DNA from 2 places in the Bradyrhizobium sp. JR4.1 genome. Region 2 is predicted to be linked to the other one. Evidence: riboswitches for the same ligand, from Rfam matches in the RefSeq annotation. Region 2 holds a riboswitch; the other holds the start of a gene.
What was found. Region 2 has a riboswitch for S-adenosylmethionine ahead of ABIB90_RS02765 (O-succinylhomoserine sulfhydrylase). Riboswitches for the same ligand answer to the same signal wherever they lie in the genome.

Region 1: linked by a shared signal. The riboswitch ahead of metX (homoserine O-acetyltransferase MetX) and the one ahead of ABIB90_RS02765 (O-succinylhomoserine sulfhydrylase) in region 2 are both predicted to bind S-adenosylmethionine.

The regions. Positions count from the first base shown of each region.
Region 1 covers NZ_JBEPRY010000001.1:79,992-94,799, forward strand. Annotated here, with positions in the region: gene clpB (ATP-dependent chaperone ClpB) at 1-1,960, opposite strand, end outside; gene ABIB90_RS00405 (MOSC domain-containing protein) at 2,217-3,005, shown strand; gene ABIB90_RS00410 (TIGR02594 family protein) at 3,118-3,939, opposite strand; gene ABIB90_RS00415 (alpha/beta fold hydrolase) at 4,149-5,012, shown strand; gene metW (methionine biosynthesis protein MetW) at 5,135-5,797, opposite strand; gene metX (homoserine O-acetyltransferase MetX) at 5,813-7,015, opposite strand; SAM riboswitch at 7,106-7,185, opposite strand; gene ABIB90_RS00430 (chorismate mutase) at 7,390-8,238, shown strand; gene hisC (histidinol-phosphate transaminase) at 8,273-9,367, shown strand; gene ABIB90_RS00440 (prephenate/arogenate dehydrogenase family protein) at 9,364-10,302, shown strand; gene ABIB90_RS00445 (hypothetical protein) at 10,417-11,985, opposite strand; gene ABIB90_RS00450 (hypothetical protein) at 12,272-12,499, opposite strand; gene ABIB90_RS00455 (GDSL-type esterase/lipase family protein) at 12,690-14,033, opposite strand; gene ABIB90_RS00460 (DUF2125 domain-containing protein) at 14,273-14,808, opposite strand, start outside.
Region 2 covers NZ_JBEPRY010000001.1:541,786-556,593, forward strand. Annotated here, with positions in the region: gene ABIB90_RS02740 (hypothetical protein) at 1-326, shown strand, start outside; gene ABIB90_RS02745 (MATE family efflux transporter) at 323-1,768, opposite strand; gene ABIB90_RS02750 (hypothetical protein) at 2,090-3,142, opposite strand; gene ABIB90_RS02755 (PAS domain-containing protein) at 3,261-3,671, opposite strand; gene ABIB90_RS02760 (2'-deoxycytidine 5'-triphosphate deaminase) at 3,849-4,985, opposite strand; SAM riboswitch at 5,066-5,145, shown strand; gene ABIB90_RS02765 (O-succinylhomoserine sulfhydrylase) at 5,216-6,412, shown strand; gene ABIB90_RS02770 (SGNH/GDSL hydrolase family protein) at 6,535-7,527, opposite strand; gene ABIB90_RS02775 (SGNH/GDSL hydrolase family protein) at 7,540-8,319, opposite strand; gene ABIB90_RS02780 (OpgC domain-containing protein) at 8,319-9,584, opposite strand; gene apaG (Co2+/Mg2+ efflux facilitator ApaG/CorD) at 9,778-10,182, shown strand; gene ABIB90_RS02790 (Hsp33 family molecular chaperone) at 10,232-11,251, opposite strand; gene argF (ornithine carbamoyltransferase) at 11,397-12,344, opposite strand; gene ABIB90_RS02800 (aspartate aminotransferase family protein) at 12,344-13,546, opposite strand; gene ABIB90_RS02805 (GcrA family cell cycle regulator) at 14,002-14,514, shown strand; gene phoB (phosphate regulon transcriptional regulator PhoB) at 14,734-14,808, opposite strand, start outside.

The DNA of each region.
Region 1 (14,808 bases), 460 kb from region 2:
AGCCCGGAGGCGCGCCGATCAACCGCGAGACCGAGTGCTTCTCCATGTATTCGGACATGTCGAGGCGGACCATCGCGGTCTCGTCGTTGAACAGATATTCGGCGAGCGCTTTCGTCAGCTCGGTCTTGCCGACGCCGGTGGGTCCCAGGAACATGAACGAGCCGGTCGGCCGGTTCGGGTCCTGCAGCCCCGCGCGCGAGCGGCGCACGGCGGTCGCGACCGCACGTACGGCCTCGGCTTGGCCGACGACGCGCTTGCCGAGCGAGTCCTCCATCCGCAGCAGTTTGTCCTTCTCGCCTTCCAGCATCTTGTCGACGGGCACGCCGGTCCAGCGCGAGACCACCTGCGCGATGTGGTTGGCGGTGACCGCCTCCTCCATCATCTCGCCGGAGTTCTCCTTGGCCTCAATGTCTGCAAGCTGCTTTTCGAGCTCGGGGATCCGGCCATAGGCCAGCTCGCCGGCCTTCTGGAATTCACCGCGCCGTTGTGCGTTGGCAAGTTCGACCCGCAAGCCGTCGAGCTCGGCCTTCAGCTTCTGGGCGTCGGAGAGCTTGTTCTTCTCCGCGCTCCAGCGTGCGGTGAGCGCCGCGGACTTCTCCTCGAGGTCGGCGAGCTCTTTCTCCAGCGTCTGCAGGCGGCTCTTCGAACCGGCATCGCTCTCTTTCTTCAATGCTTCCTGTTCGATCTTCAGCCGGATGATCTCCCGATCCATCGAATCCAGCTCTTCCGGCTTGGAATCGACCTGCATCTTGAGCCGCGCGGCCGCCTCGTCCATGAGGTCGATGGCCTTGTCCGGCAGGAAGCGGTCGGTGATGTAGCGGTTGGACAGCGTGGTGGCGGCGACCAGCGCGGAATCGGTGATCCGCACGCCATGGTGCTGCTCGTACTTGTCCTTCAGCCCGCGCAGAATCGAGATCGTATCCTCCACCGAGGGCTCGCTGACGAAGATTGGCTGGAAACGCCGCGCCAACGCCGCGTCCTTTTCGACGTGCTTCTGGTACTCGTCGAGCGTGGTCGCGCCGATGCAGTGCAGCTCGCCGCGGGCGAGCGCAGGCTTGAGCAGGTTGGACGCGTCCATCGCGCCGTCGCCCTTGCCGGCGCCGATCAGCGTGTGCATCTCGTCGATGAACAGGACGAAATTGCCCTCGCTCCCGGTCACCTCCTGCAGCACGGCCTTCAGCCGCTCCTCGAACTCGCCGCGATATTTTGCACCTGCAATCAGCGAGCCGAGGTCGAGCGACAGCAGCTTCTTGTCCTTCAGGCTCTCCGGCACGTCGCCGTTGACGATGCGCAGCGCCAGGCCCTCGGCGATGGCGGTCTTGCCGACGCCGGGTTCGCCGATCAGGACGGGATTGTTCTTGGTCCGGCGCGACAGCACCTGGATCGTGCGGCGGATCTCCTCGTCGCGGCCGATGACCGGATCGAGCTTGCCGTCGCGCGCCGCCTGGGTGAGGTCGCGGGCATATTTCTTCAGCGCGTCATAGGCGTTCTCGGCCGTGGCGGAGTCCGCGGTCCGGCCCTTGCGCAGCGCTTCGATCGCCGCGTTGAGGTTCTGCGGGGTGACACCGCCCTTGGCCAGGATCGCACCCGCCTCGCCGGTCTTCTCCAGCGCGAGGCCGAGCAGCAGCCGCTCGACCGTGACAAAGCTGTCGCCGGCCTTCTCGCCGGCCTTTTCGGCGGCGTCGAAGGTGCGGGCGAGCTCGGGCGCCAGATAGATCTGGCCGGCTCCGCCGCCAGAGACCTTCGGCACCTTGTTCAGGGCGTCCTCGGTCGCCTTCAGGATTGCGCGGGAATTGCCGCCGGCGCGGTCGATCAGGCCGGCAGCGAGGCCTTCATTGTCGTCCAGCAGCACTTTCAGGACGTGCAGGGTCGAAAACTGCTGGTGCCCTTCGCGCACCGCAAGCGACTGCGCAGACTGGACGAAGCCCCTGGAGCGTTCGGTATATTTCTCGATGTTCATATCTTCTCTGTCCCTCGGCCTGCCCCTGGAGCCCTCTAAGGCACTCCAAACGACATCTTCATTGGGTTTCCGATGACCGCATTGACGTTTCTCAACCGGCAACGGTCGTTATCAGCCGGCGCTGGCGCCGGCCTGACCCAGATGTGGGAAGCGAGGCCTCGGACCGGAAGAGGCGAGTTCACAATTTCGTGCGCGGATCCGCCCGCTTGGCGCCGCTGGGCCGAATCCCCTAAGTAGCGGCATGACACCGAGCGCAATGACAGCCAACCAGACCGCCGAGATCACCGGCCTCTACCGCTATCCGATCAAGGGTCTGACGCCGGAGCCCCTGCCCCGCGTCTCCCTGCAGACCGGCCAGACACTGCCCGCCGACCGCCGCTATGCCATCGAGAACGGCCCCAGCGGCTTCGATCCGGAAGAGCCGCAGTGGAAGCCGAAGATCCAGTTCCTGATGCTGGCGCGCAATGAGCGGCTGGCTTCGCTCGACAGCCAGTTCGAGGACGCGACCCATCGCCTGACCATCCGCAAGGATGGCCAGATCGTCGCCGTCGGCGATCTCGAGACCGCCGCCGGGCGTGCCGCGATCGAGGACTATTTCAGCCAGAACTTTCAGCCGGAGTTGAAGGGCCCGCCCAAGGTCCTGTCCGGCCGCGACCACAGCTTTTCCGACGTCGCCCGCAAGGTCGTGTCCATCATCAATCTCGACAGCGTCCGCGCACTCGAGACCATGCTCGGCGGCGCCGCCGTCCACCCGCTGCGCTTCCGCGCCAATCTCTACGTGAAGGGCTGGCCGGCCTGGTCCGAGCTCGACCTCGTCGGCCAGACGCTGGCGATCGGACAGGCCCGGCTGAACGTGGTCAAGCGCATCAAGCGCTGCCCGGCCACCAATGTCGATCCTCAGACCGCCAGGCGCGATCTCGAAATCCCGGCCACGCTCTCGAGCAATCTCGGCCACATGGACTGCGGCATCTATGCCGAGGTGATCGCCGACGGCGACATCGGCGTGGGCGACGCGGTTGCGGTGGAACAGCCGAAGCTGGTGTGACGGGGCGCTTTCTCGGCAAACTCCGTCATTGCGAGGAGCGAAGCGACGAAGCAATCCAGACTGTCTCCGCGAGGGATTCTGGATTGCTTCGCTGCGCTCGCAATGACGCGCCTCAATTCGGCATCACATAGGCATAGATCCGGCCGCGCGAGATCGGCGCTTCGCGGACGCGGTTGCCGTTGTTGCCGGAGATCATGATCGGATTGCCCTGCGCATCGACGCCGGTGATGATGCCGACATGACCGCCCCGGCCGCCGCGCGACATGACCGCGATGGCGCCGACCTGAGGACCGGAGACACGCGTGCCGTAATGCGCGAACGAGTTCGCCATGTCGGAGCCGGTGCCACGGTGACCGGTCTTTTCAAGCACCATGTTCATGAAGCGCGCGCACCACAGGCTGCCGCGGCCGGTCGGATTGCCGCCGACATAGCGGCGTGCCTCGGACACGAGGCCCGACCCGCCACCGAAGCCGCCGCTGCTCGTCGCGGTATTGGCCACGCCGCCAACATTCGCGTTAGTGGCCATCCCACCGCCACGCCTCATGGTTCGACGGCTGGCGCGCGTGGTCATCCCACCGCTATCGCTGGTAACCATTCCAGCGTTGCCGCTCATGGCCATTCCACCGCCGCCGCTCATAGCCATTCCACCGCTGCCGCTCATGGCGATGCCGCCGCTATTGGCGTTCGGGTCATAGCTGGCGAAGGTGTTGCCGAAGCCGCTCGCCTGCAATTGCGCCGCGCCGCGCTCGAAGCGCGAACTGCGTGCATGCCGGTAATGATGATATCTGCTGGCGTGATGCGCGTAAGCGTGCCGCTCTGCGCTATGACCATGAGATCGTGCTGACGCCGGAGAGGTGAAGGCGGCGACCGCCGCGAAGAAAACAGCCAGCGCGACGACACAGCGCGACAGGCGAGACGCAAACAACTCGAACATTCTTCATCCTTCGTTGACACCCCCACTTCCCAATCGGCCCGTGCGGTGGCCGACATCCGCGGGCTGTATCAATATCCTGATGTGGCGAGAACAAGACGCGGTCGCGGAGATTTTGGACGATGATTAAGATGATTAATAAGTGTTAGGTTCGTATGCGCTAACCGCAGGACGGCATTCCAATGTCGCAGCCACCTCTGGGAGAAAACCGGATGCCTCACGCCCTCACGAAGGACAATTGCCGGCTCTATTTCGAACAAGCAGGCACGGGCACGCCAATTATTTTTCTGCACGAATTCGCCGCCGACTACACCAATTGGGAGCCGCAGATGCGCTACTTCTCGCGCGGCCATCGCTGCATCACCTATTCCGCGCGCGGCTACACGCCATCGGACGTGCCTGATGGCGAGGTCTACGGCTACACGCATTTCTACACCGATGCGCTCGCGGTGCTCGATCATCTGAAGATCGATCGCGCGCACTTCGTCGGCCTCTCGATGGGCGCCTATTCATCGCTCCAGATCGGGCTCAACGCGCCCCAACGTGCCCTGTCGATGACGCTCGCCGGCGTCGGCTCAGGCTCGGAGATCGAGAACCTCGACGCCTGGCGCCAGCAGTGCCGCGCCAACGCGGAGCAATTCGAGATGCTCGGCTCGGCCGAAGTCGCAAAGGTCACGCGCGAGGCGCCGAGCCGGATTCCCTTCCTGGTGAAGGACCCGCGCGGCCACGCCGATTTCTACGCCGCCCTGGCGCGGCACGACGCCAAGGGATCGGCGCGCACGATGCGCGGCTTCCAGGCCGGCCGTCCCTCGATCTTTACGATGACAGACGCGATCAGAGCCGCCACGACGCCGGCACTCATCATCTGCGGCGACGAGGACGATCCGTGCGTCGGCGCAAGCCTGTTCCTGAAGAAGCACCTGCCTGCGGCAGGGCTCGCCATGTTTCCGAAGTCCGGCCACGTGCTCAATCTCGAAGAGCCCGCGCTGTTCAACGAAACGGTGGAACGGTTCGTCACGCTGGTGGAAGCGGGAAGATGGCCGGCGCGCGATGCGCGGTCGTTGCCGGCGCATTAGCGCGAAGGCGTCGCCACACACTCCGTCGCGTAGTCCGGAGGGAGCGAAAGCGTAATCCGGGGCCTTCGCCTCCGCGGATAGAATCCCGGATTGCGCTACGCTTCATCCGGGCTACGGGAATCTTACTTCCTGCCGCCTCGCGTCAGAAGAAACACGCCCTGCTCGCCGAACAGATTCCACACCCACCAGGGCATCCGCAGCCGCAGCGGGCGGCCGTAGAGGTCGAGCGCCTCGGCACGTTCCATCTTGACGTCGATCGCGTCGCAGAGCTCGACGAAATCCTTGATGGTGCAGAAATGGATGTTGGCGGTGTCATACCAGCTTGCCGGCAGATTCTCCGTGCGCGGCATGTGGCCGCCGATCAGGAGCTGGAGCCGCATCTTCCAGAAGCCGAAATTCGGGAACGACACGATGGCGCGGCGGCCGATGCGCAGCAAATTCTCCAGCACCACCTTCGGCTGCCGGGTCGCCTGCAACGTCTGCGACAGGATCACGTAGTCGAAGGCGTCATCGGGATAATTCACGAGATCGGTGTCGGCATCGCCCTGCACCACCGCAAGACCCTTGGCGACGCAGCGGTTGACGCCCTCGCGTGACAGCTCGATGCCGCGGCCGTCGATGCCGCGGGTCTCCAGCAGCTGGAGCAGGTCGCCCTCGCCACAGCCGACGTCCAGCACCTTCGAGCCCGGCTTGACCATCTCGGCGACCAGCACATGGTCGGCGCGAAAATCACCGGGCTGCCCGGTCGCAAGGCCGCCCAGCGGCAACGCTTCCTGTACAGACATGGCTAGCCGTCCTTGTTAAGCAGTCTTGGCAGTGAGCCCGCGCGCCTTGCCTGCCGACTGCAGGAAGGCACGGGCAATGTCGAAGAACTCGGGCACGTCGAGCAGGAACGCGTCGTGACCGCGATCGGTCTCGATCTCGGCGAAGGACACCCGCGCGCTCGACGCATTCAGGGCGTGCACCAGCGCGCGCGATTCCGAGGTCGGGAACAGCCAGTCGCTGGTGAAAGAAACCACGCAGAAGCGGGTCTGGATTCCCGCGAACGCCTTCGCCAGCACGCCGCCATGGTCGCCGGCGATGTCGAAATAATCCATCGCGCGGGTCAGATAGAGATAGGAGTTGGCGTCGAAGCGCTCGACAAAGGACGAGCCCTGGTAGCGCAGATAGGACTCGACCTGGAAGTCGGCGTCGAACGAGAAGGTCGGCAGCTCGCGGTCCTGCATGCGCCGGCCGAATTTTCGATGCAGCGCGGCGTCCGAAAGATAGGTGATGTGCGCCGCCATCCTAGCGACAGCGAGCCCGCGATGCGGATGGATGCCGTGATCGGCATAGCCGCCTTGGTGCCAGTCGGGATCGGCCATCACCGCCTGACGGCCAAGCTCGTGGAACGCGATGTTCTGCGCCGAATGTCGTGTCGAGCAGGCAATCGCCAGCGCGGAGAATACCCGGGTCGGATACGCCGCAGTCCATTGCAGCACCTGCATGCCGCCCATCGAGCCGCCGACGACTGCGAACAGCGTGTCGATGCCGAGCCGGTCGATCAGCATCGCCTGCGCGCGCACCATGTCGGGGATGGTGATGACGGGGAAATCGAGGCCCCAAACCTTGCCCGTCGCGGGATTGATCGAAGCCGGACCGGTCGAGCCCATGCAGCCGCCGATCACGTTGGAGCAGATGATAAAATACTCGCTGGGATCGAGCGGTCGGCCGGGGCCGACCAAGGTCTCCCACCAGCCGGGCTTGCCGGTGACAGGGTGCACATTGGCGACGTGCTGGTCGCCGGTCAGCGCATGGCAGATCAGGATCGCATTGGAGCGATCGGCATTGAGCTCGCCGTAGGTTTGGTAGGCGATCTGGAACGGGCTGAGATCGACACCGCAATCGAGCTGCAGCGGCTGCTCCGTGCCGAACTGCGCAACCTGCGAGCTCGGACGATCCACCTCGTGCGACCGCTCGTCGGCAGTGATCGCGGGACTGGGAATTGACTGGACGCCAACCATCTGACCATCGACCTCGTTTGCGATCGTAGAAGTGACCGCATTGACATCAGGCCATGAAAAACCCGGCCTGAACGATAGGTTCGGCCGGGATCGAAAGCGTCCCCGGCCTGTTTAGCGAGTTTTTTAACGTGGCTGCAAGCCGGCCGGCTCAAATGACCACGGAACGGATAAAAACTACCGTCTTGGACGGTTTTCGTCAAGTCGCGGCCCGGATCGACCAAATTCGCCTGTCGCGCCGCCGGCGGAAAGGGCCCGATTTCCCTTTGCATTTCTCTTTGCTTTCGCAGCCCCGACTGCCTAATCAGGATATCCATCACAGCGGTGACGGCTCGACTGAGCCGCATTGGAACGCCTCTCAACAGCACCTGTCAGACATGTCCCAACGTCCGCCCGCGCCACCATCGCTCCAGGAATTGCGCAAGGAGATCGACGCGATCGACGAGGGCATGCATCGCCTGCTGATGCAACGCGGCGACATCATCGACCGCCTGATCCAGGTGAAGCAGACCCAGGAGGTCGGCTCGGCGTTCCGCCCGGCACGCGAGGCCTCCATGATGCGCGACCTCGTGCAGCGTCATCGCGGCATCCTGCCGCTCGACACGGTCGAGAGCATCTGGCGCGTCATCATCGCGACGTTCACCTATGTCCAGGCGCCGTTCTCGGTACACGCCGACATCTCGGCGAGCGAGCCCGCCATGCGCGATTCCGCGCGATTCCATTTCGGCTTCACCGTGCCCTACGTCGCGCATTTCAGCGCGCAGGCGGCGGTCGAGGCCGTCGCGAAATCCAAGGGCGACCTTGCGCTGGTCTCGGCAACCTCGAGCCGCACGCCGTGGTGGCTGTCGCTGGAAGAAGCCGGCGCGCCAAAGATCATCGCGCGGCTGCCCTTTGTCGAGCGCGCCGACCATCCGGCGGCGTTGCCGGTGTTCGCGGTCTCGCGCGTCGCCGACAGCGCCCTGGTGACGGAGGTCGAGACCTTCAGCGTACGCGTGTCAGGGTGGAACGCCGAAGTTGCGCGCGTCCTGTCGCCGCTCGCCGAGATCGTGGCGGTGCCCGACACCGCCTTCGACGGCGCCGCGCTGCTGGTCTCGGTCACCGCGACGAGCAGCCTCGACAAAATCAAGGCTGCCCTGATCGAAGCGGGGGCCTCGGTGCGCTCCACGGCCCTCGTCGGCAGCCACGCAACGCGCTATACGGTGCCCCCGACCGGGCCGAAATCGTAAGTCGCGAACTGCTTAAGCCACTCCGGAGTTGAAGATGTCCCGCCCAGTGCCGAATCCCGGCATTCTCGATATTGCGCCCTATACGCCCGGCAAGACTCCGGTGGCGGAGCCCGGTCGCAAGGTGTTCAAGCTCTCGGCCAACGAGACGCCGTTCGGGCCCTCGCCGAAGGCGATCGAGGCGTTCAAGAACGTGGCGGATCACCTGGAAGACTATCCGGAAGGGACCTCGCGCGTGCTGCGCGAAGCGATCGGGCGCACCTTCGGGCTCGACCCCAACCGCATCATCTGCGGCGCCGGCTCGGACGAGATCCTCAATCTGCTCGCCCACACCTATCTCAGCCATGGCGACGAGGCGATCTCGACCACGCACGGCTTCCTGGTCTACCCGATCGCAACCATGGCGGTCGGCGCCAGGAACGTCGTCGCGGCGGAGAAGAACCTCACCGCGGATGTAGACGCCATCCTGAAAGCCGTCACGCCGCGCACAAAACTGGTCTGGCTCGCCAACCCCAACAACCCGACCGGCACCTATCTGCCGTTCGACGAGGTCAAGCGCCTGCGCGCCGGCCTGCCCTCGCACGTGCTGCTGGTGCTGGACGCAGCCTATTGCGACTACGTCTCGCGCAACGATTACGAGATGGGGATCGAGCTGGTGGCGACCACCGAGAACACGGTCGTGACCCACACGTTCTCCAAGATCCATGGTCTTGCGGCGCTGCGGATCGGCTGGATGTTCGGCCCCGAACACATCATCGACGCGGTCAACCGCATCCGCGGTCCCTTCAACGTGTCGACGCCGGCGATGTACGCTGCCGTTGCCGCGATCGAGGACACCGCGCATCAGGCGATGTCGAAGCAGTTCACCGAGACCTGGCGCAACTGGCTGACCGAAGAGATCGGCAAGCTCGGCCTGAAGGTGACGCCGAGCGTCGCCAATTTCGTGCTGATCCACTTCCCGACCGAGGGCAAGACCTCGGATGCAGCCGACGCCTTCCTCACCAAGCGCGGGCTGGTGCTGCGCGGCTTGAAGAACTACGGCCTGCCGCATTCGTTGCGCATGACCATCGGCACCGAGGAGGCCAACCGCCTCGTCGTCGAGGGCCTGCGCGACTTCATGGCCGGAACATGAGCGCGACCCCGCACTTCCAGCGCGTCGCGCTGATCGGCTTCGGCTTGATCGGCGGCTCGATCGCGCGCGCTGCGAAGCTCCAGGGCTTGGCTGGCGAGATCGTCACCACCGCGCGCTCGGAGAAGACGCGCGCACGCGTGATGGAGCTCGGCATTGTCGATCAGGTCGTGGCGACCAATGCGGAAGCGGTGAAGGATGCCGATCTCGTCATCCTCTGCATTCCCGTCGGCGCCTGCGGGCCGGTGGCGCAGGAAATCGCCGCCTATCTCAAGCCCGGCGCGATCATCTCCGACGTCGGCTCGGTCAAGGGCGCCATCGTCAGGGATATGGCGCCGCATCTGCCGAAAGGCATCCATTTCGTGCCGGCGCATCCCGTCGCAGGCACCGAGCATTCGGGTCCCGATTCGGGCTTCGCCGAGCTCTTCATCAACCGCTGGTGCATCCTCACCCCACCGGAGGGCGTCGATGCGGCTGCCACCGATCGCCTGCGTGCGTTCTGGGCGGCGATGGGTGCCAAGGTCGAAATCATGACGCCGGATCATCATGATCTCGTGCTCGCGATCACCAGCCATCTGCCGCATCTGATCGCCTACACCATCGTCGGCACCGCCGACGAACTGGCGCAGGTGACGGAGTCCGAGGTCATCAAGTTCTCCGCCGGCGGCTTTCGCGATTTCACCCGCATCGCCGCCTCCGATCCGACGATGTGGCGCGACGTCTTCCTCGCCAACAAGGAAGCCGTGCTGGAGATGCTCGGCACCTTCACCGAGGATCTGGCAAAGCTCACCCGCGCGATCCGCCGCGGCGACGGCGAGGCGCTGTTCGACCACTTCACCCGCACCCGCGCCATCCGCCGCGGCATTGTCGAGATCGGCCAGGATTCGGCGGCGCCCGACTTCGGCCGGCCGCATGCGCAGCTCGGCAACAAGCCGTAGCACTGAAGTAGCCCGGATGGAGCGCAAGCGTAATCCGGGACCTCCGTCGCTTGAGGCAAGATTCCCGGATTGCGCTTCGCTCCATCCGGGCTACGAGCCCGCGTGGCTCCGTGACTAGAACGGATAGTAGCGGATCTGCGTCATGACCACGTTGTCGTCCGTCTTCGGGGCGCCGCCGACGCCGGCGAATGCGAACCGCTGCGTGTAGGAATATTGCAGGCCGGCTTTGAGCGTACCCAAATTGCCCTGGTAGATGGTGTCGTAGATCCCGGCCGTGATCTGCCGGACCTCCCTGGTGTTTCCGTTGCAGGTCGCGGCCGGCGAATTCTCGGTCAAGCAGCCGGTGTTGTTGTAGAGCGGATTGCCGTAGCCGAAGGGCACCGTTCCAACATTGGCGAAATTCGCCTTGGCCTTTTCGAGGCCTGCATAGGAGTAGACATCGAGGCTGGGCGTCGCGTGCCAGATCAGGCCGACGGCGGCCGCCGTGATCGTCAGCGGGAGGATGGTGCCGTCCTGCGCCACCGCCGCGTCGGGGAACGGCGTTGCCGTGAAGCGGCCCAGCACGCCGTGCGAGCCATAGAGCTGAAGATCGAGGGTTTTCGGAATCAGTTCGGCGAAGATGTGTCCCCCGAAGCTTCCGGTGTCGTAGGTGTGGTTGGCGTTGTTGAAGCGATCGAACAGCTGGCGGTAGAGCGCCCACGCCTCGACATGCAGCTTGGTGGGCCCGAGCCGCGGGTCCCAGGCTGCCTTGACGGTGACGTCGGGCACCTGATTCAGACTGACATTGTTGAGGTTGTTGAAGAAGCTGCCGCCGGGACCGGTCAGATTGACCTGAAGGTTCGGGTTCAGCACGCCCTGGGGTCCAATGGCGGGTGTGCCGACCGCCGGGACGTTGCCGCCGAAGAACGCGGTCTGGGCATTCTCGACCGACGCAGCCAGCTTGAACTCCGGTCCGATGTCCTGCCAGACGCGCAGCCCGGGCTGCCGTGCCGCAAGAAATCCCGGGACGGATTCGAAGTCGATCACGCCGGGCGCATCGACGCCGCGAGGATCGATGCCCGACTTGGTCGGCGCGTTGAGCGACCAGGATTGCCCGGCGAGGAAGTGAAGACCGAGATCGGTGCGGTCCAGTTCCAGGCTGAGCTGCCGCATGCGCGGATTGAATGAGTTGGTCGCCACCGAGTTCGCCGTCTGAGCCGCACCTTCGAAATCGATCTCGCCGTAACCAGCGAGGTGCGTGTCGGCATCGGCATTGCCTTCGGCCAACACCGAGAACCTGCTCTGGCGCGCGGAGAAGCGCGTTTCCGGGATGTTGAAATTGCGGCTCTGCTGATAGGGGATGAAGTTGTAGACCGAGCCGGTATCGGAAGCGAGATTGCGTGAGCGGTAGATGCCGGTGAGATCGACCCAGCCTCCGAATGTCAACGTCACGCCCTTGTAGCAGACCTTGCCGGCCGCACATGGATCGGCGGCGAGCGCCTTGTAACTTGCCGGTAACTGAACGGCCTTCGCCTGCGCTTCAACCTGCCGCGTCTTGCGCGCCTCAGAGTCCACGCGCTGCTGGAGCTCCTTCAGCTTCGCCTTCAGCGACTGGATTTCGGTTGTGACATTGTCGTCGGCACGCGCCTGCCCTGAACAGGCAGCGAGAATACCCAGCATCAGTCCGCAATTGATGATCCGCACTTGAAGCTTCCTCCATTTGGGAAGCGGATTGGATTCCGCGCGCCGTCTCCGGCGCCTGCATGCTTCCCTGGTGTGGAGTGATTTGAATGCGGCTGCGGTTATTCGCGGCGAGGTGCATCTTCTGCATCACGTTTTCCTGACGATCCTGTTCGGAATATTTTCGTTGGTCCCCGATCCGCACGCGCGACTGTCGCGATTGTCCAAGGCCACGTTCAAGGTAATGCGCATTGGGCCCGGCCGGGGCATGACCAGGCCCAGTTCGCGACGGGCAAGTGGTGGATGGCGACTATTTGCCCTTGGTCGCGCGCATCACCGTGGGGCGCGGTGATTTCCGCGAGGGGACGAATGCCATCGTCTCCCACGTCGTGGGATTCGAGATGTTGCGATCACCATTAGGATACATCGAGGCGTATGCGGCCGGCTCCTGCGACTGCCATTCCCACTGCGCGAACGCGGGCGTCGCGAGCGTGGTCGAGATGGCGATAGCGGCAATGAACAGCCTGGACTTCGTCATGATATCTCTCCTGCCTGGGCGACCGCCTCAACGTGCGGCCGACATGGAGAGAGAGCGGACTTTGCGGCTCCGCATTCCCGGCGGGTCATCACGATCCGGCGAAGCGGCCGTGAGTTCAGCTCGTAACCTGCATGGAGGGAGTTACGACAGCTGAGGGCGATGAATGGAGACAGGCAACTCTGAATTCATCCTACTGCTTCGCGCTGCGATCAAACTTTCCCGGCTTGAACAGATCGAGGTCGATGGCCTGTCCCATCGCCAGATATCCGGTGCGGTTGGGATGAAGCTTGTCGCCGGCGCCGCCGGTCGTGCTTTCGGGAACGAACTCCGGCTTGAGGCCACCCGAGGCCGGATCGAGCGTCGCACGATCAAAATCTATCACGCCGTCGAATGTCCCCGAGCTACGGATAAATGCGTTGAGCGCCTTGCGCTTGTCATCCTGCTCGGGAAAACCATGTGCCGCGCTGGTGCTGCCCAGTGCCGAAACGACGGTGGCGCCAATGATCCGGGCTTGTGGCCATTTTGCGCGTAGCCTCGCGACGCCGTCCTTCATCGCGGCGATGACCTGGTCGGCGGTAAAATTGCCGTTCTTGCTGAAATCGTTGATGCCTTCCAGCCAGATCAGGCTCGATATGCCGGACAGCGACAGCACGTCGCGATCGAGCCGCTGGCCCGAAGCGGGGCCGCCCGCGTACGGTTTGTCGGGACCATATTCGGCGGGGCCTGCGATTTGGTTGCCACCGATGCCGCCGTTCACGACGGCGACCTTGTTGCCGTAGACCGCCTTCAGGCGACGCGACAGCACGTTGGGCCAGCGATCGTCGCCATTCATGGTTGAAGCGGTCCCGTCGGTAATCGAATCCCCAAACGCCATGACGGCAAAGGCATCGGCAGGCGCAGTCATCTCGATCGCATCGAGAAAGAACCACGACGCAGTCGCATAGGGGAAGGAAGCCTCGTCTTCGAGGGCGCCCTTCGCGCCGGCGCCGGGCGCACTGACATAGGAGGTGGTCAGCGCCTTGGCGTGCCAGGTCATCGGACCGCTCTGGCCGGCAACATGAAAACTGACCGCAAGCCGGCGGCCGGCGAGGTCATCAGGCCGCTTTGCAAACGGCAGCGCGATCGCATCGCTCCAGACCGAATTCCCCGGTGACACCGTAACGGAAGCCGTGCCGGCGAACGTAATGGGAGTGTTGGAGCCGCGGATCAACGCGGCACTGCCCGATTGCAGGCCGACGAAAACGCCGTCAAACGTGACGGGCTTGGTGCCGAAGGCGTTGCTGAGCCGGATGCGGGCCTGACGGCCCCAGATATCCGGTCGCACGATCAGACGAAAGGTCTGATCCCGCGCACCGGCCGCAGGCTCGGGAAACGCGAATTTCTGTTCGGGCTGGGCAGACGGATTGCCGACGGGGTATGGGCCCTGAACCGCGCCCGTCCAGGACACCACCCAATGCTCGCCATTCTTGGCGGTTGCGGTCTGAAGCGAGGCGACGAGCAGCGATGCTGCCACGAGACAATTCAACGCGTGCATTGTTTCCCCCGAACCTCAGATAATTGGGCGCGACCTTAGAGCCGTCAGTTGGTCTTCAATAGGGCGGCAGAACGTCTCCTGTCCAGACGCGCTGACGCACTCCTCGCCCGACGCAGGAGAGGACCTCGCAGGTTGCGTCACCGGCGACGACAAGACGCCCTTCGGAAGCGATCTGTTCACAGCTTCGGAAGCGTCAGGCGGACCGAGCTGTCCGCCCGGCAGATTGATGAATTCACGAACTAATAAAGCGACGGGATCTGACCGACCTTGACCGGGCCGAGCAGCACGGCGCCGTCGACGAACTTCAGCGGGAAGCTGCGAGCTTTCTTGCCTTCCAGCGTGCTCTCGGTGCCGATCGAATTGATGCCGGCGGCAACGCCGGCATTGGCGTTCTGCTTGATGACCTTGCCGAGGCCGGGAACGGCGCGGTCGAGCGCGCCGAACAGATTGTTCAGGTCCTGCGACTTCACGCCGGGCGCGACGCGATCGAGGGTTGCCTGCGGCACTCCCTCCTCCAGCATCTTCTCGATGCCGAGCGCGGGGATCACGCGCTCGAGGCCCGTCACCGTCATCTGCAGTTCGCCGTCGAGACGGCCGTTCGCCGAGAGCCCGAGCGTGCCGGCCGCAACCGCGATCATCTCGCCCTGCTGGATCCGGGACTGCACGATCTCGATATGGCCGCCGGCGGCCTGGATCTCGCGGAAGCGCTGCGGCCACGGCTTTGGCGTGAGGTCGGACAGTCCGGTGATCTTCGCCCGCGTATCGGCTTCGAACG
Region 2 (14,808 bases):
CCAAGATGGGCAAGCGCCGCTTCGGCATGATGATGCAGACCATGGGCCCAATGATGAGCCGCATGATGGAGAATGGCGGCGGCGGAATTGGCGGCCTCGGGGGCGGCAATCTCGGCGGCGGTTTCGGGGCGCCCAATTACGGCGGCTACGCACCGATGGGCGGAGGCGGATATATGCCGACTGGAATGAGCGGCATGGGCGGCAGCGATATCATGGGCATGCTCGGCGGCGCCGGTGGCGGCGACATGATGGCGATGATTCCGCAACTGATGCGGCTCGCCAATGTCGGCGGCGGTGGCGGCCATCGCCGCCACAGGCATCGCTAGTCCGCAGCGGCCGACAGAGCCGGCCTGATCGCAGGTTTGGTCTGGCGCGGTCCCCAGCGCGTCAGCACCACGCTGGAGGACGAGAGCAGGCCGAGCACGACCATCGAACTCGCCGCCAGCCAGAAGAAGCTTTGCGCGGTGGCATCGTGCGTCGACAGCCACCAGCCGACCGCCGAGATGTAGATCAGCCGCGCGGTCTGCGCCAGCACCGGGCCGATTACCTTGGCAGCGCCCTGCGACGAGAAATACATCGTCGAGGCAAGGCCGATGAAGGCGTAGAACGGCGCCACCGTCGACAAATATTGATGGCTGGTGGCGCGCACGGTCGCGCTGTCGGTGAAGATGTTGACCCAGAGATCGGGGAAGATCGCAACCAGGCACGCCGGTGCACCGACGGCAACGAAGGCACTCGCCGCCGCGATCCAGGCGATGCGCCGCGCGCGGGCGATGCGACCGGCGCCGACCGCCATGCCGATCATCGGCACCGAGGCGATGCCGAACGAGAACGCGATCGAGGTCAGCAGGAATTCCAGCCGCGCACCGATGCCGTAGCCGGCGAGGATCGCGGTGCCGAATTTCGCAAGCATGTGGGTGAAGATCGAGATCGTCAGCACCGATTGCAGCGGCGAGAAGCAGGCGATGGCGCCGACCTTGAGGATGTCGAAAAACATCGCCCATTGGATCCGAAGTCCGCGCAGTTTCGGCGTCACGCGGGCGCGGCCGGAGAACAGGTACCAGCCCATCACGCCGATGTTCATGCAATAGGCAATCAGCGCGCCGGCGGCGACGCCGCGCATACCGAATTGCGGCACCGGACCGAGCCCGAGGCCGAGCGTGCCGCCAAGCACGATCTGCCAGGCCGCAGAATTGAGGATCAACAGCGACGGCAGCTTCATGTTGCCGGTGCCGCGGAGGATTCCGGCCATGGTGTTGAGTAGCCAGGGCAGCACGGCGCCGCCGAAAAACACCTGGGTGTAGGCGATCGCATGCGTCAGCACGTCGCCGCGGCCACCGAGCATTTCCAGAACGCGCGGTCCGAAGATCAGCATGCCCAGCATGAAGACGAGGCCGAAGCTGATTCCGATCAGCAGCGCGTGCGCGGCGAGCGTCCCGGCACGCTCGCGATCGCCGGCGCCGAGCGCGCGCGCGATGGCGGAGGCCACCGCGCCGCCCATCGCACCGCCCGACATGGTCATGGTCAGGATCACTGTCGGAAACACCAGCGCCATCGCGGCCAGCGCTTCCACACCAAGACGTCCGATATAGGAGGTCTCCGCAATCACCGTGCAAGTGCCGGCTGAGAGCGCGACGACGTTGGGCCAGGCCAGTCCGAGCAGCGTGCGCAGGATCGGCCCGTCCATCAGCGCGCTCCTCACAGGGCGCGGGGGCGGCGGCAGCGGACGCTCTTGTTCATCGACCGGGATTTCGGCGATGTCTGACATGTCCTCTCCGGGCGAAAGCGCCATTTGCGGCGCGGCAATGCTTGGGTGTACCAATGAATTGGTTCGCGCGCAGGGCGCAACGACAGGCTTGTTAGCACGATGCGCAGCGATTCCTCCTGCGCTAGGTGCAGGCGTGCCCTGCGGCAGCGCATTTCAGCCCGTGGAATTGCGGCTCTCAGTCTCCGTGGGGCCACCCTTCGAGACGCCCGCGTCGCGGGCTCCTCAGGATGAGGTCTTGTTTCGCGGTGACATGTCGGACCCTCATGGTGAGGAGCCCGCGAAGCTGGCGTCTCGAACCACGAGGCCAACGCCCGCGCGGCATTACCCAATCGTCCAGAGCAATGGCGGACGGCCGCGCGATGTCGGGAACAGGTGCACTCCGATGTGCCGCCCACATCCGGCCGCGAGCCCTTCGAACAACCCCGCCAGCACCTTGGTGCAGGCAGGGTGGTCATCGGCGACGCCGTCCATCAACTTCCAGCTCTGCTGACGGATTTCGAACATGCCTTCGGATTGCGTCGTCTCAGCCACATCGTCCTGCGCGACCAACAGCGCGTTGAGGAACGTCGCGAATTCGCTCGCACCGCCGCGGCCCATCGACAGCGCCGCAGCGACCTCATCGAAATATTGCATCCCGATCAGCTTGCCCGTGAGGTGCAGGAGATAGCCGGCATCCTCCGGACCGAACAGCTGCACCATCACGGGCGCGGCGGTGCGCACATATTCCATCGCATAGTTGCGATAGGCTTTTTCCAGTCGCGGTCTTGGCCAGCTTGCGACTGGCAACGCCGGAGCCGCGGCGGCATCGAACAGCGGCGCTTCGAGATGCCGCGCGAACACGAGGCGCTGGTCGAGCTCGAGCGGCTGGTCATATTGGTGGTAGTAGCCTTCGAGCCCGTCCTGGCCGTCGACGCTCTGCTTGGTGCAGACGAACCCTAATCTGGTATCGCCAAGCGCCACACCGTTGTTGGCGTGCCAGCCGCGCAGCATCGCGCGCGAGACTTCGCCCGGCACGCCGCAGATGGCAGTGCCCTTCCAGATCCAGCGCGGCGGCGGATAACGGATCCAGGCTTTGCGATCGCTCTCATGCATGTATTCGACGTGCACGCCGCCGATCCAGTTGGAGAGGTAGTGATATTGCGCGGCCGCCACGGCGGGCGGCAGATGGGTCAACCCGAGCTTCTCCAGCCCCGGCAGAAAGCGCTCCTGCTGCTGGCGGCGGAACACGCGAAAGACAAACTCCGCAGCATCCACCGTGCCGCGACGCGTGACCACGGTGAGGATCAGGCCGGTGAAATAGGCGTGATAGAGATCGGCAACCGCGCGCCAGCGTTTCCATTGAGCTTCCTGCGCGGGGTCTGATGCGGCGGTCATGTTCGCTCCCGATCGTTGTTTTGATCGAGTGTGTCACTGCATCCGGTGACGGACAAGCTAAGCCGCACGCAGGGCGCCCTGCACGCCGCCAATTCCGCATCGCGAATTTTGCGCAGGCTTAATTTTGCGCAGCTTTGGCGGCACGCTCGCGCTCGACGCGCTCGGTCACGTCGCGCGCCATCGCCACCGATCCCTGCACCACGCCAGCGGCGTCCCGCACCAGCGCGAAGGTCATCTCGATGTAGAGCTTGCGTCCGTCCTTGTGCAGCGCGCGGGTCAGTGTCGGTTTGCCCGCAAGCTTCATCGCGCCGCTGGCAAGCGCGGCCTCGAAGCCTTTCCAGTGCGCGGCACGCAGATGTTCGGGAATGATGAGGTCGAGATTCTGACCCAGCGCTTCGTCCGCGGAGAATCCGAACAGTGCGGACGATGCGCGATTCCACCGCATGATCGTGCCGGAGCGATCCGAATAGATCAGCGCGTCTGCGACGTCGTCGAGGATTTTTGCGTCGAGTTCGGATTGATCTGTCATTTCGCCACCTCGGACGTAGCCCGGATTCGCTTCTTATCCTGACACAGATTCGGTGTCATCGCCCGACTTGATCGGGCGATCCAGTATTCCAGAGGCGGATGTGATCGAACCGATAGGCTGCGGCGTACTGGATGCCCCGGTCAAGCCGGGGCATGACAGCGGAAGGTGAGCCTATCCCTACACCCGGAAATGCTTGCTCAGCTTCAGCCCCTGGGCCTGGTAATTTGAGCCGATGCGCTGGCCGTACATGGCGTCGGGGCGCGCCAGCATCTTTTCATAGACGAGGCGGCCGACGATCTGGCCGTGCTCGAGGATGAACGGCACCTCGCGCGAGCGCACTTCGAGCACGGCGCGCGACCCCAACCCGCCGGCGCCGGCATAGCCGAAGCCGGGATCGAAGAATCCGGCATAATGCACGCGGAACTCGCCGACCAGCGGATCGAACGGCACCATCTCCGCGGCGTAATCGGGCGGCACCTGCACCGCCTCTTTCGACGCCAGGATATAGAACTCGCCGGGATCGAGGATGAGACTGCCGTCGGGACGGGCCGAGATCGGCTCCCAGAACTCCTCGACGGAATAGCCGGCGCGGCGATCGACGTCGATCACGCCGGTGTGGCGCTTGGCGCGGTAGCCGACGAAGCCGCCGCTCTTCTCGCCGGAGAGATCTACGGAGACGGCGACGCCGCCGGTGAGATCGGCATCGTCGATATCGACGAGACGTTCGGTCGCGTGCAGCGCCTCGAGGTCGTCGATGTTGAGGATGGCATCGCCGGTGCGGAAGCGTACCTGACTCAGGCGCGAGCCCTCGCTGACCAGCACCGGGAACGTCTTGGGGCTGATCTCGGCATAGAGCGGGCCGTGATAGCCGGCACCGATCATGTCGAAGCGGCGGGTGCCGTCGGCGATCACGCGGGTGAAGACGTCGAGCCGGCCGGTCGAGCTCTTCGGGTTGGCGGCCGCGACGATCTCCGGCGGCAACGCGAGGCTTTCGAGCAGCGGCACGATGTAGACGCAGTTGGTCTCCAGCACCGCGCCGTCGGCGAGACTGAACTCGTGCAGCTTCAATTCGTCGATGCGCTCGGCAACGGTGGCGCCGGGACCAGGCAGGAAGCTGGCGCGAACGCGATAGGCGATATCGCCGAGACGCAAATCGAGGCTCGCCGGCTGGATCTGGCTTTCGACGAAGTCGTAAGCGGGCAGGATGAGACCGCCCTCCGCCATCGCCGCGATCATGCGGTCGGGCAGGATACCATTGGCGTCGGCGGCGACCGTGAACGTCAACCCGGGGTCCTCATCAGGGATCAAACACATCCCGACATGCGGGAAATATGAGCGTTTTACGGCTATCCGATGGACGTCTTGACGGAAAGGGCATTGCGGAATATGAGCATGACTTATCCCGTGGTGATTTGAGCCGGCCGGCTTGCAGCCACGTTAAATAAGTCGCTAAACAGGCCGGGGACCTCTGTGATCCCGGCCCGTGGAAATATTCCAGGCCGGTTTTTTTGTGGCCATTTTCGATGGTCACTTCAGGAGGTCCTATGTCGAAGTCCCCGGCGCCAACCGCGCAATACCGTCCCGAAACTCGCCTGGTTCATTCCGGCACCCTGCGCTCGCAATATGGCGAGACCTCGGAGTCGCTGTTCCTGACCCAGGGCTACGTCTACAACAGCGCCGAGGAGTGCGAGGCGCGGTTCAAGGGCGAGGACCCCGGCTTCATCTATTCACGCTACTCCAATCCGACCATCGCGATGTTCGAGCGCCGCATGATCGAGCTCGAAGGCGCCGAAGCGGCACGTTCCGCCGCGACCGGCATGGCCGCGGTGACGACGGCGATCCTGGCGCCGCTGAAGGCCGGCGATCACGTCGTGGCCTCGCGCGCGCTGTTCGGCTCGTGTCTCTACGTCGTGCAGGATTTGCTGCCGCGCTACGGCATCGAGACCACGCTGGTCGACGGCCTCGATCTTGACCAGTGGCAGCGCGCCATGAAGCCGAACACCAAGACGTTTTTCCTGGAGAGCCCGACCAATCCGACGCTCGACGTGCTCGACATTCCCGGCATTGCCGAGATCGCGCACAGCGGCGGCGCGCGGCTCGTCGTCGACAACGTGTTCGCCACGCCGATCTGGCAGAGCCCGCTCGCGCTCGGCGCCGACGTCGTGGTCTATTCCGCGACCAAGCACATCGACGGCCAGGGCCGCTGTCTCGGCGGCATCATCCTGTCCTCGGAGGCGTTCATCGCCGAGCACATCCACAATTTCATGCGCCAGACCGGCCCGTCGATCTCGCCGTTCAACGCCTGGGTGCTGCTCAAGGGCCTGGAGACGCTCGCCGTGCGCGTGCGCGCGCAGACCGAGACGGCCGCGCGCATCGCGGACGTGCTGGCGAGCCATCCGAAGATTTCGCGGCTGGTGTTTCCCGGCCGCGCCGATCATCCGCAGGCGGCATTGGTGAAGAAGCAGATGCGCGGCGGCTCGACGCTGGTCGGCCTCGAGGTCAAGGGCGGCAAGCAGGCGGCGTTCCGCGTGCTCAACGAGCTCAAGCTTGCCAAGATCTCGAACAATCTCGGCGACGCCAAGAGCCTCGTCACGCACCCCGCCACCACGACGCATCAGCGCCTCAAGCCGGAGGACCGCGCCGCGCTCGGCATCAGCGAGGGATTCATCCGCTTCTCGGCGGGGCTGGAGCACGCGGATGATCTAATCGAGGATCTGACCGCGGCGCTGGAGAAGGCGTAGCCACACACTCGGAATCGTAGGGTGGGCAAAGCGAAGCGTGCCCACCCTTCACGATCGCGGTGCCGATAGATGGTGGGCACGGCGCGCGAAGAGCGCGCCTTTGCCCACCCTACGGCACCAAGCTACATCGGCCGGTACGTCCGCACGTCCGCGGGCACGTTCACGCCGAGCTTGATCTGGCCGACGGAGCGGATGATGTCGTCGCCGAGGAGCTGGGCGAAGCAGGCGTAGCCCCAATCGTTCATGTGCAGGCCGTCGGCGATCACAAAGCTCTCGACCGGAAGCGATTGCTTCTCGTGCCAGTCGCGCATCACCTCGAAGCGCGGGAAGATGCCGACGTGACGGAGCTCAGCGACCTTGCCGAGCAGCTTCACCATCTTGCCGGCGCTCTCGGCGCGCTGGTTGACGGCTGGCGAATACTGCGGATCGACCAGCACGACGTCGGTGCCGCCGGCAGCCTGGATGCGGCTGATGCCGTCCTCGACGAGCTTGGCGGTATCGCCGGGATCGAGATTGCGCAGCACCGCATTGGTGCCGACCTGCCAGATCACCAGATCCGGATGCACGTCGATCACCTCCTTCTGAAGGCGCTTCATCATCTCGGGCGCGTCCTCGCCGCCGACGCCGGCATTGACGACGGTGATGTCGGCTGTCGGATAGTGCCGGTGCAGCTGCGCGGCAAGACGATTGGGATAGTTGAACTCCGGCGAGCTCGCACCGAATCCCGCGGTCGAGGACGAGCCGAATGCGACGATGACGACGGGCTGGCCGGCGACGAGCTTGCCCGCGACATGCGGCAGCGAGCCCATCGCCTTAGCGCCGCCCTTCGGCGACAGGCAGGGCACGCGGCTGAAGACGTCGCCGGCGGATTTCGCGACCTGCTTCACCTTGTCGATGGCGCGCGCCGTGATGCCGCGCTGGTCGGGGGACGTCGCTGCGACGGTCGTCTGGGACGGTGAAGCGGGAGCCGGATTAGCCGACTGCTGCGGGGCCGGCGTTGCCTGCGCGCCCTGCGTCTGCGCGTGCGATTGCCAGGCCGGACTCAGCAACAGCAGCACCGCTGCTGCAGGCGCAGCCAGCCATGCCGTCAGGCAAAAAGGGCGGAGAGAACTCATTAACGCTAGACCTCAATTTTGCTGCTGGGCCGGCTCCAGATGCGCAGCGTCGATCACGAACTGTGCCAACGCCCGGCCAAGGCAATCATGGACCTGCTTCGCCAGCTCAGGCCCGCGCGACGGGCTGAACAGGTCGAACTGCCCCTGGTCATTCCACTGCCGCATGATCGCGAAACGATCGAACAGCGGAATATCGTGCTCCTGCGCCACCACCCGCATATTGTCGAGGTATGGCGGCACCGAGATCATGGTTTCGGTACGCGGACTGTACTGCAAGTTCATCAAGACGACGTCAGCCCCTGCCTTTTGCAGCGCAACAACCCCTCCGGTCACTGCGCCGCGAAAATCATCGGGATCGATGGCTCGGATAGCATCGACAGTCCCGGTCTGCCAGATAACCAAAGTAGGTGCTTTTGCTTCCATCAGCTTAACGAAACTGGCGGCCGCCTCCTCGGCCGTTTTCTTGCTCTGTATTTCTACGGAGACGTGGACTATCTCGGACGGCGACAGCTTGTCCTTCAGAATGGCCTGCATCCGCGCCGGATAAGAGGCGTCCTCGGAAGCCGGAATTGTGGTCGAGCGACTGCCGATGACCAGGATTTCGAGCGGCTTGCCGGCCTTCACGGCATCGGCGACCTTGGGAAGCTGGCTTTCGCTGGTGAGCAGATAGGACGGCACTTCACAGGCTGCGGGCGCGGCTGAAGCAGCCGGCGCAGCATCGTCCGCGCGCGCCGGAGGCGCGGCGAGACCACCGCACAGCAGGATCAGGCTCAGGAAAACCTTCGCCTTCATCAGCCCCCTCCCGCCATATCGGCGCTGCCGACGGCGCTTTTGGTTTTCGAACCGCTCTTGTCAGCCACCCGCTTGTACCACGAAATCAGCCAGGCCATGGCCCACATGATCAGAATTCCGGAGAGACTAATTAGCGCATGCATGACCGGGCCGCCCGAGACCTCGGCCAGGATGAAATGGCCGGCAAAGGCGAGGAAGACGCCGAGACAGAATATCTCCAGGGAATGCGAGCCGCACAGGATCAGCGGCCGCAGCCATGGCGATTTCAGGCCCGGCCAGTCCCGCGGCAGGACGCGTACGGTGAGCGCGGCCAGCGCCAGGAAATGCGTGAAGCGCAGCACGTCCAGGTCGGCCTTGTCGATCGGATACATCCACTGCTCGAGCCGCTTCGGCATGAAATGGGAGAGCTGCGGCACATACCAGGTCAGCGTCACGTAGAATGCCGCGACCAGATAGGCGATCGCGATCCACATCGTCACCCGCGAAGCCAGAATGCGCGACATGCGTCGCGCACCCCCGAGCGCGCACCATGCCCCGAACACGAACAGCAATTGCCAGGCGAAGGGATTGAAGGCCCAGAAGCCGTTCGGATAGGCGGACAGATAGAGGTCGTATTCCCAGGTCACCGCGTAGAGCGCGACCGAGAGGCCGAGCGTCACGTCGGGGCGCCATTTCATCAGCCACAGGATCAAGGGCAGCGCCAGCATCAGCACGATATAGAGCGGCAGCACGTCCATGTTGACCGGACGGAAGCGCAGCAGCAGCGCCTGCACGATCGTCACGTCGGGCTGCTTGAGGAAATCCATGATGCCCATCTCTTCGGTGTAGAGCGGGTTCTCGAACCTGGTCGCGACGTAGGAGATTTCGGCAAGGAAGATCGTGAACAGGAAGACGTGGGCGACATAGATCTGCCAGACGCGCCGCAGGATGCGCGCGGTGGCGACGACAATGCCGGACTCCAGCATCGCCCGACCGTACACGAAGGCGGCGGTATAGCCGGAGATGAAGATGAAGATCTCGGTGGCGTCGCTGAAGCCGTAATTGCGGATCGTGAACCAGGTCAGAAGGCTCGGCGGCAAATGGTCGATGAAGATCAGCCACAGCGCAAGGCCGCGGAACAGGTCGAGCCGGAGTTCGCGCTCCCCGATGGCGGGCAGCGAAATGGCCGGCGCGGCCGCGCGCCGCTTTGCCCCCGCGGACTTGACCTCCACAGGTTTAGCGGTTCCCGCGATCGTCGATCCCGTCACTTGGTCGGCAATAGTCATCGGGGGCCTAAAAACCCTTCCGCAAATCGCGACGTGGCAAGGAGTGTACCGGTCCGGCCGTCATCTCGCAAAGCCACCGGATCACATGCAAGTACGTTTGGACCTACACTTGGACGTGTACTTCCCTGCGAATTCAGGCGGGACGATGTCGCCAAGGCCGCCTCCGGCGTTTGGTTCCCGGGCGGTTTTCGGTATGATGGCAATCATGTACCGCGCCGTGACCCGCCAGATCGAAGTGACCGTCGAGCCGAACTTTGTTCCGGAGCAGTCGTCGGCCGACCGCTCCCGTTATTTCTGGGCCTACACCATCGTCATCACCAATTCCGGCGATGAGACCGTGCAGCTCAAGACGCGGCACTGGATCATCACCGATGCCACCGGCCGGCAGCAGGAGGTGAAAGGCGAGGGCGTCGTCGGCGAGCAGCCGACGCTCGCGCCCGGCGAACGCTTCGAATACACCTCCGGCGTGCCGCTCACGACCGCCTCGGGCTTCATGACCGGCCGCTACCAGATGGTCAGCGCAAGCGGCGAACGCTTCGAGATCGACGTGCCGACGTTCTCGCTGGACAGCCCGGATAACAAGCGGGTGTTGAACTAGCGCTGGAAATGGTGGGCACGCTTCGCTTTGCCCACCCTACGGCACCGCGCTACGCGTCCTCGACGCCCGCCTCATCCGGTGTGAACTCGTACACCGAGCTGCAGAACTCGCAGGTCACGACGACCTTGTCGTCCTTGACCATTGCGGCACGGTCGTCGGACGAAAAGCTCTTCAGCATCGATGCCACCGCATCGCGCGAGCAGGAGCATTGCGCCTTCAAGGGCAGCGGATTGAACACGCGCACGCCGCGTTCGTGGAAGAGACGGTAGAGCAACCGCTCGCCGGACAGCTCGGGATCGATCAGCTCGACGTCTTCGACGGTTTCGATCAGCGAGCGCGCCTCGACCCAGGCATCGTCTTCAGCGACGGCATGGACCTCGACGCCCTCGGGCGCATCGCCGGGATGCAGATCGGCCTGCCGCGCGCGCTCGGGCGCCTTCGGCAGGAACTGCATCAGCATGCCGCCGGCACGCCAGCGATGCTTGCCGCCGTCGTTCGAACGCCACTCCTCGCCCACGGCGAGACGCACGCGTGTCGGGATCTGCTCGGAGCGCAGGAAATATTCGTGAGCGGCGTCTTCGAGGCTGCCGCCGTCGAGCGCGACCAGGCCCTGGTAGCGGCTCATGTCGGGGCCCTGGTCGATGGTCATGGCCAGATGACCGTGGCCCAGCAGCGCGCCGGAAGTCTTGCCGGAATCCTGGACTTCGCCGAGGCGCGCGGCATCATAGCGCGCATAGGCGCGCAGGCGATCCGGCGCCTGATAGTCCACGACCAGGAACGACACAGGACCGTCGGTCTGGGCCTGGAGGATGAAGCGGCCTTCGAACTTCAGCGACGAGCCGAGCAGCGTGGTCAGCACGATGGCCTCGCCGAGCAGCTTGCCGACCGGCGCCGGATAATCGTGCTTGGTCAGGATCTCGTCGAGCGCCGGACCAAGCCGCACCAGGCGACCGCGCACGTCGAGCGCGTCGACCTCGTAGGGCAGCACGGCGTCATCGATGGGAACCGCGGATGGCGCGCGAACCGGGCCTTCGGGCCCGGTTTTCATGTCAGGGGATTGGGAAACCATGGCGCTTTATCTGGGGTCGGAAGGCGAAATTGGAAGGGGGCGGCTGCATCCGGAATGCAGAACGGATCGTACGCAAGCACGGCAAACTCGGTGTCGTCCTGGCGAAAGCCAGGACGACGATCCAAAGCTACTTCACCGGCCCGCGTTACTTCACCGCGTCGAAGCACCAGGCCAGAATGCCCTTCTGCGCGTGCAGGCGGTTTTCGGCCTCGTCGAATACGACGGATTGCGGACCGTCGATCACCTCGTCGGTGACCTCCTCGCCGCGATGGGCGGGCAGGCAGTGCATGAACAGCGCATCGGGCTTGGCCAGCGACATCAGCTGGGCATTGACCTGATAGGGCTTGAGCACGTTGTGGCGGTGCTCGCCTTCCTTGTCGCCCATCGACACCCAGGTGTCGGTCACGACACAATCGGCGCCGCGCACGGCAGCTTCGGCATCCGTGCCGAGCATGATCGGCGCGCCGGTCGCCTTGATGAAGTCGCGCATCGCCTTTTTCGGTGCGAGCTCCGGGGGCGTCGCGACATTGAGCTGGAACTTGAAGCGCTCGGCGGCGTGCGCCCAGGACGCCAGCACGTTATTGTCGTCGCCGGTCCAGGCCACCGTCTTGCCCTCGATCGGGCCGCGATGTTCCTCGTAGGTCATGAGGTCGGCCATGACCTGGCAGGGATGCGAGCGCCGCGTCAGGCCGTTGATGACGGGCACGGTGGCGTTTGCCGCAAGCTCCAGCAGCGCATCGTGATTGAGGATGCGGATCATGATGGCGTCGACATAGCGCGACAGCACGCGCGCGGTGTCGGCGATGGTCTCGCCGCGACCGAGCTGCATCTCGGCGCCTGTGAGCATGATGGGCTCGCCGCCGAGCTGGCGCATGGCGACATCGAACGACACCCGCGTCCGCGTCGAGGGGCGCTCGAAGATCATCGCCAGCGTCTTGCCTTCGAGCGGCCTGACCGGCTGATGCGCCTTCTGCTTCGCCTTCATCGCGGAGGACGCGGCCAGCATGCGCTTGAGCTCCGACAGCGGCAGCTCGTTGATATCGAGGAAGTGCTTCGGTGTTTTCTTGGGCGTTTTATCGGGCGACGTGCTCATCAGCTTGCCGCCCGCTTGTTGCCAGACAACGCCGCGCAGGCGCGCTCGAGCCGCCCGACGCTGTCCTCGATCTCGGCTTCGGTGACGATCAAAGGCGGCAGGAAACGCACGACATTGTCGCCGGCACCGACGGTGAGCAGTTTTTGGTCGCGCAAGGCGGCAACGAGATCGCCGGAGGGCACCACGGCCTTGATGCCGATCAGGAGGCCCTCGCCGCGCACTTCGCTGACGACATCGCCATGACGGTCGATCACGGAAGCGAGCTTCTGCTTGAGCAGCAGCGACATCCTCTGCACGTGGTCGAAGAAGCCGGGCTTGAGCATGACGTCGAGCACGGCATTCGCCGCCGCGATCGCGAGCGGATTGCCGCCGAAGGTCGAGCCGTGCGAGCCCGGCGTCATGCCGGACGCCGCTTCCGCGGTCGCAAGGCAGGCGCCGATCGGGAAGCCGCCGCCGAGCGCCTTGGCCAGCGACATCACGTCGGGTTCGACGCCAAGGCGGCGGTACGCGAATAGATCGCCGGTGCGGCCCATGCCGGTCTGCACCTCGTCGAAGGCGAGCAACAGGCCGCGCTCGTCGCAGAGCTGGCGCAACGCCCTCAGGAAGGCGGGCGTTGCCGAACGCACACCGCCCTCGCCCTGGATCGGCTCGATCAGGATGCCGGCGGTCTGCGGACCGATCGCCTTTTTCACTGCCTCGAGATCGCCATGCGCAACCTGGTCGAAGCCCTCCATGGGTGGGCCGAAACCTTCGAGATATTTTGCCGAACCCGTCGCGGCCAGCGTCGCCAGCGTGCGGCCATGGAAGGCGCCTTCGAAGGTGATCATGCGATAGCGGTCTGGATGGCCCTTCGCGGCGTGATAGCGGCGCACGACCTTGATCACGCATTCCAGCGCTTCGGCGCCGGAATTGCAGAAGAACACGAAGTCCGCGAAACTTTCATTGCACAGGCGCGCGGCAAGCTTTTCGCCGTCCGGGCTCTGGAACAGGTTCGACATGTGCCAGAGCTTCGTGGCCTGTTCCTGCAACGCCGCGACCAGCGCCGGATGGGCATGGCCGAGCGCATTCACCGCCACCCCGGAGGTGAAATCGAGATAGCGCTCGCCATTGGTCGCGATCAGCCAGCAGCCTTCGCCACGCTCGAAACCGAGGTCGGACCTGGCGAAAACGGGGAGCAAATGCGGCGCTGCGCTGTTAGTCATGACGGTCACTTGAATGTTGCGGACGGTGTGAGCGTGCATTACGCAACGCACCATCGACCGGCCCGGAAAACGAAACGTGCCGCCTCTTGAGGGCGGCACGTGCGACTATCTTAGGCCTGGTGAAACGGGTGTCAATGCCGCCCGGAAAGCCTCGCGAAACGCTGAATCCGTAGTCTTGCGGTGCCGATTTTGCGGGATTTAGCCACGGAACATGTGGAAGCGAGTCGGCGGACTCTTGCGCGGGAGTCACGCCATATTGTAGCGTTTGGATTGTCAGATACGACATCTCGTGCAGTGGTTCTGATCTTTAAGTCCTTATGTACCGGCGTAAACGTTCGGGCGTTCAAGACGCGCCCGGCGAGCCTTAAGGGATTCTGGCGGCACGGGTTTTTGAAGGCTTAGGCATTCGCTGCGAGGCCCCAGGATGGCTGGCGCGCAGCGAGGGAAAGGGTGCAATGACGGTTTTGACCTGGTCCGATGATCGCGTCGAGCAGCTGAAAAAGCTCTGGGAGGCCGGACTTTCGGCCAGCCAGATCGCGGCGGAGCTCGGCAATGTGACCCGCAATGCCGTGATCGGCAAAGTGCACAGGCTCGGCCTCTCGGGCCGCGCCAAGAGCCCATCATCGGCAGCGCCCCGGCCGCGCAAGGCGCGCCCCGCGCAGCACATGATGCGGGTGAGCCGCCCGATCTCGCGCGGCAACACCGCGCTGGCGCAGGCCTTCGAGGTCGAGGCTGAGCCGGATCCGGTCACCTACGACAACGTGGTGCCGATGAGCCAGCGGCTGTCGCTGCTCGAATTGAACGAGGCGACCTGCCACTGGCCGGTCGGCGATCCCTCGAGCCCGGACTTCTTCTTCTGCGGTGGACGGGCGCTGTCCGGCCTGCCCTATTGCGCCCAGCACTCGCGTGTTGCGTACCAGCCGGCGTCGGATCGGCGCCGCGCACCGGTGAAGCCGGGTCCGCGGTAATCACGGCAAGTCGTCGCGCAAAGACAGTTCAATAATTTCAGTGTCGTCCTGGCGAAAGCCAGGACCCATACTCCGAGCACGAAGTAGTCGTGCGAAAGGGGTAACTCGGAGTCTTCGCCAAACCACTCCCTGTGGTTATGGGTCCCGGATCAGCGCTCGCTTGTCCGGGACGACATCGGAGAATGCAGGGACAGCTCGCCAACAAACAAGCCTGCAACCCTACACCTGCTCCGCCTTCGCAAACCGATCATCCAGCGCGTAGCCGGCGCCGCGGACGGTGCGGATCGGGTCTTG